Regions from separate parts of the Lysinibacillus sp. RS10 genome, predicted to be linked through region 1. Evidence: a T-box and tRNA genes for the amino acid it is inferred to sense, from the RefSeq annotation. Region 1 holds a T-box; the other holds one or more tRNA genes.
What was found. A T-box is a leader RNA that pairs with one kind of tRNA and senses whether it is charged. The one in region 1 lies ahead of trpS (tryptophan--tRNA ligase), so its partner is inferred to be a tRNA-Trp.
Positions count from the first base shown of each region.

Region 2: it encodes a tRNA-Trp, which carries the amino acid that the T-box ahead of trpS (tryptophan--tRNA ligase) is inferred to sense. The anticodon was not compared.

Region 1 is NZ_CP167122.1:4,112,000-4,116,991, reverse strand. It holds gene fabF (beta-ketoacyl-ACP synthase II) at 1-302, shown strand, start outside; gene trpS (tryptophan--tRNA ligase) at 997-1,986, opposite strand; T-box leader at 2,077-2,310, opposite strand; gene spxA (transcriptional regulator SpxA) at 2,838-3,233, shown strand; gene mecA (adaptor protein MecA) at 3,668-4,336, shown strand; gene ACB089_RS20845 (hypothetical protein) at 4,497-4,715, opposite strand; gene ACB089_RS20840 (competence protein CoiA) at 4,901-4,992, shown strand, end outside.
Region 2 is NZ_CP167122.1:596,950-601,941, reverse strand. It holds gene thpR (RNA 2',3'-cyclic phosphodiesterase) at 437-1,036, opposite strand; gene ACB089_RS03110 (hypothetical protein) at 1,281-1,724, opposite strand; gene ACB089_RS03105 (hypothetical protein) at 2,061-2,201, shown strand; tRNA gene ACB089_RS03100 (tRNA-Leu) at 2,396-2,476, opposite strand; tRNA gene ACB089_RS03095 (tRNA-Cys) at 2,524-2,597, opposite strand; tRNA gene ACB089_RS03090 (tRNA-Gly) at 2,606-2,680, opposite strand; tRNA gene ACB089_RS03085 (tRNA-Gln) at 2,687-2,761, opposite strand; tRNA gene ACB089_RS03080 (tRNA-His) at 2,779-2,854, opposite strand; tRNA gene ACB089_RS03075 (tRNA-His) at 2,889-2,964, opposite strand; tRNA gene ACB089_RS03070 (tRNA-Trp) at 2,981-3,054, opposite strand; tRNA gene ACB089_RS03065 (tRNA-Tyr) at 3,068-3,151, opposite strand; tRNA gene ACB089_RS03060 (tRNA-Thr) at 3,161-3,236, opposite strand; tRNA gene ACB089_RS03055 (tRNA-Phe) at 3,247-3,322, opposite strand; tRNA gene ACB089_RS03050 (tRNA-Asp) at 3,339-3,414, opposite strand; tRNA gene ACB089_RS03045 (tRNA-Met) at 3,419-3,493, opposite strand; tRNA gene ACB089_RS03040 (tRNA-Val) at 3,519-3,594, opposite strand; tRNA gene ACB089_RS03035 (tRNA-Glu) at 3,613-3,687, opposite strand; tRNA gene ACB089_RS03030 (tRNA-Ser) at 3,718-3,809, opposite strand; tRNA gene ACB089_RS03025 (tRNA-Asn) at 3,815-3,891, opposite strand; rRNA gene rrf (5S ribosomal RNA) at 3,908-4,023, opposite strand; rRNA gene ACB089_RS03015 (23S ribosomal RNA) at 4,141-4,992, opposite strand, start outside.

The sequences.
Region 1 (4,992 bases):
AAACACAAGCTGTAAAAACTGCCTTTGGTGAACATGCTTATAAACTTGCAATGAGTTCTACAAAATCAATGACAGGTCATTTATTAGGTGCAGCTGGTGGTGTTGAAGCTATTTTCACAGCGCTAGCACTGAAAGAAGGCATTTTACCACCAACAATGAATTTAACAGATCCAGATCCAGAATGTGATTTAGATTATGTACCAAATGAAGCTCGTGAGGCAGATATTAAATATGCTATGAGTAACTCGCTTGGTTTTGGTGGACACAACGCTAGTCTTCTATTCAAAAAAATCGAGGAATAAATAAAATAACACTTTAAACAGTGGGGGATCTTCATCTCCCACTGTTTATTTGTCTTCACCAATCGGGGCAGAATTGACTTATAGCAGTCAAGCGATTGTACATCTTTTGTTACTGCCGCTATGTTTTCGCATATAAAGGCATTTTGCTACAGAACGGAAATCAACCCCTCATTTTGTAGAAGAGACTTACTTTATTTAATATGATGACACTTTAATTAACTGGTAAAATTTATTTCGCATTAACGGACAGTAATTTTATTGACTTAGTTTTTCAACAACATAAAAAACGTCAGCCCAATTTTTACGTGGCTGACGTCTTTTTTTATAGTTTTGTGAATAGATGATAAGTAAGAAGAAATAGAAAGGATGCCCTTAACATGTTCCGACTCTTTTTATTTTTAATATGCTACGGCCTATTGATTCTCTCATTAGGGAATCTCATATTGTATTTGAATTATCGGACACTCGGATATTCCTGGATCGTTGTTTTTAAATTCATGGTGCATACAACAGAATTTTATATGGCAATTGGATCAGCCATTGTGTTATGTGCTATTGTTTTTGATCTTGGTTTTGAAAAAACTCTAGACATAAAGGATAAAATGTGACTCTTCTCTTACTCTCTTTTTGGCCAAGCTCTTACAATCAGTTTCGCCAAAGCTACAACATTTGGAGGGATCCATTCCGTTTTCTTTTAGCGACGTGCACGACCAAGGCCCATTGCTTCTTCCATGCGTTTTAATGTAGCGCTAGCAATAGCGTTTGCCTTTTCAGCACCTTCATCTAAAATAGTATCTAATTCTGAGGATTCTACTAAAGTGTAGAACTTCTCTTGAATTGGTGTAAGGTGATCAATAACTGCTGATGCAACACCTTGCTTGAAACCACCGTAGCCAACGCCTTCGTATTTTTTAACAAGATCATCAATAGATACGCCTGAAATGGCAGACTCGATTGTTAGTAAATTAGAAACACCAGGTTTATTTTCCACATCAAATGCCACAATACCATCAGAGTCAGTAACAGCTGATTTAATTTTTTTCTCAATATCTTTCGCTGAATCTAAAAGCTTAATTGTAGCTTTTGTATTTGGATCTGATTTACTCATTTTCTTTGTTGGCTCTTGAAGTGATTTAATACGAGCTCCTGCTTTTGGTAATTGAATTTCAGGAATCGTTAATACATCACCATAACGTTTGTTGAAGCGTTCTGCAAGATCACGAGTAAGCTCAATATGCTGTTTCTGGTCATCACCAACCGGAACGATGTTTGTGTTATACAAAAGGATGTCTGCTGCCATTAATGGTGGATATGTTAAAAGAGCTGCAGAAACACTTTCTTTACCATGAGATTTATCCTTGAACTGTGTCATACGTTCAAGCTCACCAATCGATGCTACACATTGTAACATCCAGCCTGCCTGTGCATGAGCTGGTACTTCTGATTGAATAAATAATGTAGATTTTTTAGGGTCGATGCCAGTAGCAATATACGTAGCTGCTAGGTTGCGAATATTTTGACGTAATTCTTTTGGATCTTGAGCCACTGTTATTGCATGCTGATCGACGATACAATAAACAGCATCTCCTTCATCTTGTAAGGCAGGGAATTGCTTAAAAGCACCTAAATAGTTCCCTAAAGTTACAATACCCGTTGGCTGTACGCCTGAAAAAATAGTTGTCATTGTCATTTCCTCCTTGAATTTAAGTCCCTTAGACGTTTTTACATAAGTACCGAAATAAAAAACATCATGCGTCCTCATTAGTTTTTCTAATGAAGGGACGAATGATGTTTGAATCCGCGGTACCACCCAGCTTGCCTAAAACGGCCACTTTGCTTCGTAACGTGAAGGGACGAGCTTTGCTAATAGACACAAGTAAGGATACCTAGTCGTTCACAAAGCTAACTCAGAAGTCCATTCCATATGCTTACACGATCTGTTTGCAGCAACCACAGACTCTCTAAACGTGCAAATTGCATATGTACTACTCTTCGTCAGCGTTTTTATTTAATACAATAACTGTCTAGATAGCGGAGCGAATTCGCCAAAGACATTATTGATTTGTTGCAAAGAATTATATTATAAAGGCTCGGTGGATTGCAAGTGTGTAAAGTCAGACTTTTGGCGGTGTTTTTTTTCGAAAAAAGCTTATATGCTATTTTTACTGTTCTTTTGTGTTAGAAAAGCAACCAATTTTGGTAAATATACGTCTAGATTTGTACACACTGAATTGACATTATTCTCGTTTAAGATTTTTAAATGAGAACAAGAGCCATTCATTAAAGGGTGTTTAAAATGCTCTGAGAATGGGAATATTAGTAGTAACACATTAGCCATGCAATGAAGGAACTACTTTGCATGATGTGTAAATATAGACAGAATATTTAGTGATAAAGTTATTCTTTTTTTTATTGGGACTATATTCAAATACAATAGAGTACTGTATAATGGGTATGTAGATTTACATTACATTAATTCTAATTTAACACACTGGTCTATAGATAATGATTAAATGGAAAGGATGTGTCAGTATGATAGTAACTTTATTTACATCACCAAGTTGTACGTCTTGCCGAAAAGCGAAAGCATGGTTAGAGGAACATGAAATCCCATATACAGAACGTAATATATTTTCCGAACCGTTAAGCATTCGTGAAATAAAAGAAATTTTACGTATGACAGAGGATGGTACGGATGAAATTATTTCAACTCGCTCGAAGATTTTCCAAAAATTAAATGTTGATGTTGAAAGTTTACCTTTACAACGCTTATATGAATTAATTCAAGAGTATCCAGGTTTATTACGTCGTCCAATTATTTTAGATGAGAAACGACTACAGGTTGGTTACAACGAGGATGAAATTCGTCGTTTCCTACCTCGTAAGGTTCGGGCTTATCAATTACAAGAAGCACAACGTATGGTGAACTAATAACTCCGTATTCTGCATAAAATAAGTATTAGGTGTTACAAATGCAACAAGCATATTGTGACATCTATTTTTTTATGTTTTACTTATGTAAAACCATCTATATAAAGTATAATAATTAGTAGGTAAAAGTCATATATTTCCGTAAAAGTATGTTAAACTTGATTTAAATTTAATAGTTTACTACAATTTCAATAATTCAAATATCTTCTGTGAAACGGTGTATATCCTTTTCATTTTATGACAGAACAGCATACAATAGAATTAGAGGCAACTGTGGACAATTATTTTTGATTTCGGTTGCTCTATGGTTTTACTGTAGTGTGGTCAAAGGTTGAAAAACAAAATGGAGTATGAGGTTAAAAACAATGAATAATAGCATACTAATGGAACAAAACTGTTTTTCGACAAATGACAGTGAAGGGAGATGAGGTCTAGTGGACATCGAACGTGTAAACGAAAATACACTCAAGCTCTTTATTACGTACAATGATATAGAGGATCGCGGCTATAGTCGTGAAGAAATTTGGTACAATCGAGCAAAGGGTGAACAACTTTTTTGGGATATGATTGATGAAGTAAACACGGAGGATTATTTTGATGTAGAGGGTCCGATTTGGATTCATATCAATGCGTCTGAAGTAGGCTTGGAAATCATTGTCACACGTGCACATATTTTAAAAGACGGTGAATCCTTAGATGGTCAGTCACATTTTGATGAACACAAAGATATGTTTGGCCCATTCGACGACGTTGGAGAGGATCTTCTCAGTCAACTAACTCAATTTGGTGACATAGATGAGTCAGAATTATTTATGGATACAGACATTTATGTTTATAAATTTAAAGACATTGATGAGTTAATCCCTGTAGCGAAACGCATGACAGATGAATTAGTGGATTCCTCATTATTTAAATATGAAGGTTGGTACTACTTAGTAGTAGACTTTGCGAACGCAGATGATGACTTAAATCGCCACGATAGAAATGCAGTCATTAAAGAATTTTTAATACCATCGAATTTCACAATCCATCGCCTAGAGGAATATGGCGAAAAAATTATGGAGTTTAATTGCTTTGAAACAGTACGAAAATATTTTATTTAAACCAATTTTCCTCTGATTCAGAGGCATAGACTGTAAACAAACTTGATGAGATTCAAGATTGTTTACAGTCTTTTTATTTTAATATTTGTTTAGATAACAATACAATTTATGATGAAGCTCCGATACTCCTGCTGAAATAGAAGAACTCAGGCTAAGAGCTTCACATCCTATGAAAACGCCTGAGTGACCAACGTCGTGTTGTTGCCGCTGCCGCTTCGCTTTCGCGCAGATAAAACCTTGTTGCTGACGCTACGGTTAGCACTACGCTTTCGCACAGATAAAACCTTGTTGCCGCTGCCGCTACGTTGGCACTGCGCTTTCGCACAAAAACATCTGCCGCTGTCGCTACGTTAGCACTGCACTTTCGCGCAAAAAACATCTGCCGCTGCCGCTTCGCTTTCGCGCAAAAACATATGCTGGCCAAATAGCTCTGGCCGATTCCGGACGCAATTATGCCGAGGCATAATTGATAAGGTGGCATTTTTAAAATTTCAAGAAAAAGCCGTTATTTATTTGTTGCTATAAAAACACTCCTTTACAATTAGTCAAAAAGGAGATGATTTTATGCTTAGTGCTTATAACGAGCAACAGCAGCTTTTTCTCCCATATCAATATTCAAGGGAAGCTTTACAACAGTCTAGGCAACAGATGAAATT
Region 2 (4,992 bases), 1.7 Mb from region 1:
GTTTTATGTAACGTAAGTGAAACGGCAGTTACAAATGTTTTATGTAGCGAAAGCGAAGCGTCAGCAGAAATCCCCCACCTCTATAGTGGTGAGATAAATGCGGATTTAATCTACTTTTCATTACGTATACAAATACTAGCTGAAAGAAGTTAAAGCCTCCGGCGGATGTCACGGAATCGGAAAAGAATTCATAAAGGATGTTAGCCTAAAATCATCGCATCCATGCGATAACGGCTAACTGACCTGCATCACGCAGGCCTAAGCACAAAGCCGATTCCAGACGCAATTATGTCGAGGCATAATTGATCAAAAAAAAGCTCGTAATCCTTTTCTTTTTTGGTTTACGAGCTGATCTAATATTCATCATTATTATAGTAGTAGGCTTTTTTCCTTTGTCTGTACATTATGCAACCAACCACTTCATACATTTACAGATTTATTGGTCATCTAAGTGAATAACTGCCTTTTTATAATATTTCGGGGTTTCCTCTACCCTCGATTCGTACAAAATCACTTCTTTCACTGGAAATTGAGGAAGCTGAAACTCTTCTTTTAGCAACTCTTCGAATAGAAATTTACCGAATGCCTCATCCCATTTTCTCGCAACAGTTATATGTGGTGTAAAAGGCTTCATATCTAATTCAAATCCAGCTTTAATACAATCACGGTATACTATGTCTCTCACAAAACTTAATTGCTCAGATTCGAGCAGATCCACCCATAAAATTCTTGGATATTCTCTTCTTCCAAAAGTATTGAATCCTTGAATTTTTAATTCGAACGGAGAAACATTCATCAGATTTTTCCTCGTTTCATCCACTACAGCCTGTAATTGCCCTTCATCCGCATGACCTAAAAAAGCCAAGGTGATGTGATAATCTTCCCGGTGAACCCATCGTTTAAAATGAAAATCTGTTTTCATTTTTTCACATCTTGCATGAAGAGCTTCTTTAATATCTGAAGGAAGTGGAACTGCAATAAAAAAATGTCTGTTCATGTTCTTACCCTCTCTATGCATTGTAAATGTAACTTCCATCCCTACCTTATAGAAATGCAGGAATTCATGTATTATCATCAACCTAAATTTTAAAAGTATACTAAAACTGGCTCATCACCATAACGTGTGATTGATTTCCGTTCCGACTGGGCGCTTTGTCGCTGACGCTTCGCTTTCGCACAGAGCAGAGCTTCCTGGGACGTCCGATGATCCCCAAATAGTCGACCGACCAGCCTCCACTCCAATCTTTAAAATTAAGCCATACTCAGTAAATCGAATTTTTTTATTCTATATTCAAATCGAAAACAAAAGTTGATTTTCCTTCATTCAATTTTGCAATAACTTCGTAAATATAATATCCTTTTTCCGTTGGAAGGGTTATTTCGTTATTTTGAATTTCAATATTATCAATTGTACCATCTTCATTCTCCTGATTTACAATTATTGAAGGTGGGTTTTGATCAATTTCAATTCTTATTTTATCTCCCTTTTCAACAGTTAATGTTTCAAATTCTTCTGCTAAGCCATATTTATCAGGTGAATTAAGACTTCGAATTGTAACGTCATCATCTTTCAATTCGAAGTCGCCAATCTGCATCATGTAACCTTCATCATCTACAATAACTCGCCCCACTGGGTTTCCAAAAGAATCGGAATGTGATGAAGGTATTCCGTTACAACCAGCTATAATCATCACAATGAACATTAAATAAAACAAATTTTTCATAGCCACTCCTCCTCAACATCAATCACTATATAATAAAGTACCTTTTTTTACATATTTTATCATTGTTTTAATCAAAATAATTAAATTTACCATTATTAGTGTTATGTTTTAATCGATCAACTAAGGTAGGTTTGTTATGGGAAAAATTTTATGAGGTCTTTTCTTAGTAGGTGGCCGTTTTATATTTTATGATGATGCCTCTGCCTCAGAGATAAATGATAATTCTGGTGAGCAATTGCAGCTTGTAGAACAAGAAGAGGTAGAAACTATTTATTTTATTGAAGATCAAGATTGTATATTCTTAAATTAGTTTTGTCATGATTAGGTGAGGGGTTTTTGAAATCAAATTTGAAGGTTGCTACAGCACCTCAAATGATTAGAATCACTTGTATTCTACTCTTTTTAATGAGTGCTGGCGTGTCTGTTTCACCTGCAAATGCAGAGAAACTAAAACTAGAGAATAAGCGTGTTTATTAGGAAAAAATAAGTTTATTATTGAGCGAAAAAGGATTTCTTTGTTGCTATTTTGCTAATATATTCCAATCTTTACGGTACCATGCTGCTCATAAAAAATCCTCTCAAAAAATACATTTTGAGAGAATCTTAAATGCTATCTATAAATTTACTACAAATAAAAAAGAATCCTATCAAGGATTCTTTACTAAATATGATACCGGTGGTCGGGGTCGAACCGACACTCCAAAGGAACACGATTTTGAGTCGTGCGCGTCTGCCAATTCCGCCACACCGGCATAATGGAGATAAAAAAAATCGGAAAATCCGATTAAGAAATAAATTATGGAGGCGGCAACCGGATTTGAACCGGTGGTAAAGGTGTTGCAGACCTGTGCCTTACCACTTGGCTATGCCGCCATCATATTTGGAGCGGAAGACGAGGTTCGAACTCGCGACCCCCACCTTGGCAAGGTGGTGTTCTACCACTGAACTACTTCCGCAATAAATGGCTGGGGTACCTGGATTCGAACCAGGGCGTGACGGAATCAAAATCCGTTGCCTTACCGCTTGGCTATACCCCAAAAGTTAAATATATAAATGGGGCGACTGATGGGAATCGAACCCACGAATGCCTGAACCACAATCAGGTGCGTTAACCACTTCGCCACAACCGCCATATTACTATATATTTTATTGTTTTAAATTAAATGGGGCGACTGATGGGAATCGAACCCACGAATGCCTGAACCACAATCAGGTGCGTTAACCACTTCGCCACAACCGCCATGAAATTAATTAATTGGCAGGGGCAGTAGGAATCGAACCCACATCAAAGGTTTTGGAGACCTCTATTCTACCGTTAAACTATGCCCCTATGAATAAAAAACTGGTGGAGGGGGACGGATTCGAACCGCCGAACCCTAAGGAGCGGATTTACAGTCCGCCGCGTTTAGCCACTTCGCTACCCCTCCGGGAATACATGGTGCCGGCGATAGGAGTCGAACCCACGACCTACTGATTACAAGTCAGTTGCTCTACCAACTGAGCTACACCGGCAAAAAAAATATGGTGGGTCAGGACGGAATCGAACCGCCGACACTTAGAGCTTCAATCTAATGCTCTACCAACTGAGCTACTGACCCATATTTTTAAAAAAAATGGCGGTCCCGACCGGGATCGAACCGGCGATCTCCTGCGTGACAGGCAGGCATGTTAACCGCTACACCACGGGACCATTTTGGTTGCGGGGGCCGGATTTGAACCAACGACCTTCGGGTTATGAGCCCGACGAGCTACCACTGCTCCACCCCGCGATAATAAGGTGATTTATTTAAATAATGGTGGAGGATGACGGGCTCGAACCGCCGACCCTCTGCTTGTAAGGCAGATGCTCTCCCAGCTGAGCTAATCCTCCATCTGGGTATTGAATAAATGGTGACCCCTACGGGATTCGAACCCGTGTTACCGCCGTGAAAGGGCGGTGTCTTAACCACTTGACCAAGGGGCCTTCGTTTGGAATTAAAAATCCTTAAAGTGCTGGCGGAGAGTAAGGGATTTGAACCCTTGAGACAGTGTTAACCGCCTACACGATTTCCAATCGTGCTCCTTCGGCCACTCGGACAACTCTCCAAGAATGGCTCCGAAGGCAGGACTCGAACCTGCGACAACCTGATTAACAGTCAGGTGCTACTACCAACTGAGCTACTTCGGAATAATTTTAGTATATAGCCTAGCGACGTCCTACTCTCACAGGGGGAAGCCCCCAACTACCATCGGCGCTAAAGAGCTTAACTTCCGTGTTCGGTATGGGAACGGGTGTGACCTCTTTGCCATCATCACTAGACTATTTTAAAGACAAGATTTATTATAACGTATTTTTATTATAATTGCAAGCTTTTTTTAAAAAAACTATCTTATTCTTTCAAAACTGGATAAACGTGCATTGAATGTTTCAAACATTTTGGTTAAGTCCTCGATCGATTAGTATTCGTCAGCTCCATGTGTCACCACACTTCCACCTCGAACCTATCTACCTCATCGTCTTTGAGGGATCTTACTTACTTGCGTAATGGGAAATCTCATCTTGAGGGGGGCTTCATGCTTAGATGCTTTCAGCACTTATCCCGTCCACACATAGCTACCCAGCGATGCCTTTGGCAAGACAACTGGTACACCAGCGGTGTGTCCATCCCGGTCCTCTCGTACTAAGGACAGCTCCTCTCAAATTTCCTACGCCCACGACGGATAGGGACCGAACTGTCTCACGACGTTCTGAACCCAGCTCGCGTACCGCTTTAATGGGCGAACAGCCCAACCCTTGGGACCGACTACAGCCCCAGGATGCGATGAGCCGACATCGAGGTGCCAAACCTCCCCGTCGATGTGGACTCTTGGGGGAGATAAGCCTGTTATCCCCGGGGTAGCTTTTATCCGTTGAGCGATGGCCCTTCCATGCGGAACCACCGGATCACTAAGCCCGTCTTTCGACCCTGCTCGACTTGTAGGTCTCGCAGTCAAGCTCCCTTGTGCCTTTACACTCTACGAATGATTTCCAACCATTCTGAGGGAACCTTTGGGCGCCTCCGTTACCTTTTAGGAGGCGACCGCCCCAGTCAAACTGTCCGCCTGACACTGTCTCCTACCCCGCTAAGGGGCATGGGTTAGAATTTCAATACAACCAGGGTAGTATCCCACCGACGCCTCCTTCGAAGCTGGCGCTCCGAGATCTCTGGCTCCTACCTATCCTGTACAAGTTGTACCAAAATTCAATATCAGGCTACAGTAAAGCTCCACGGGGTCTTTCCGTCCTGTC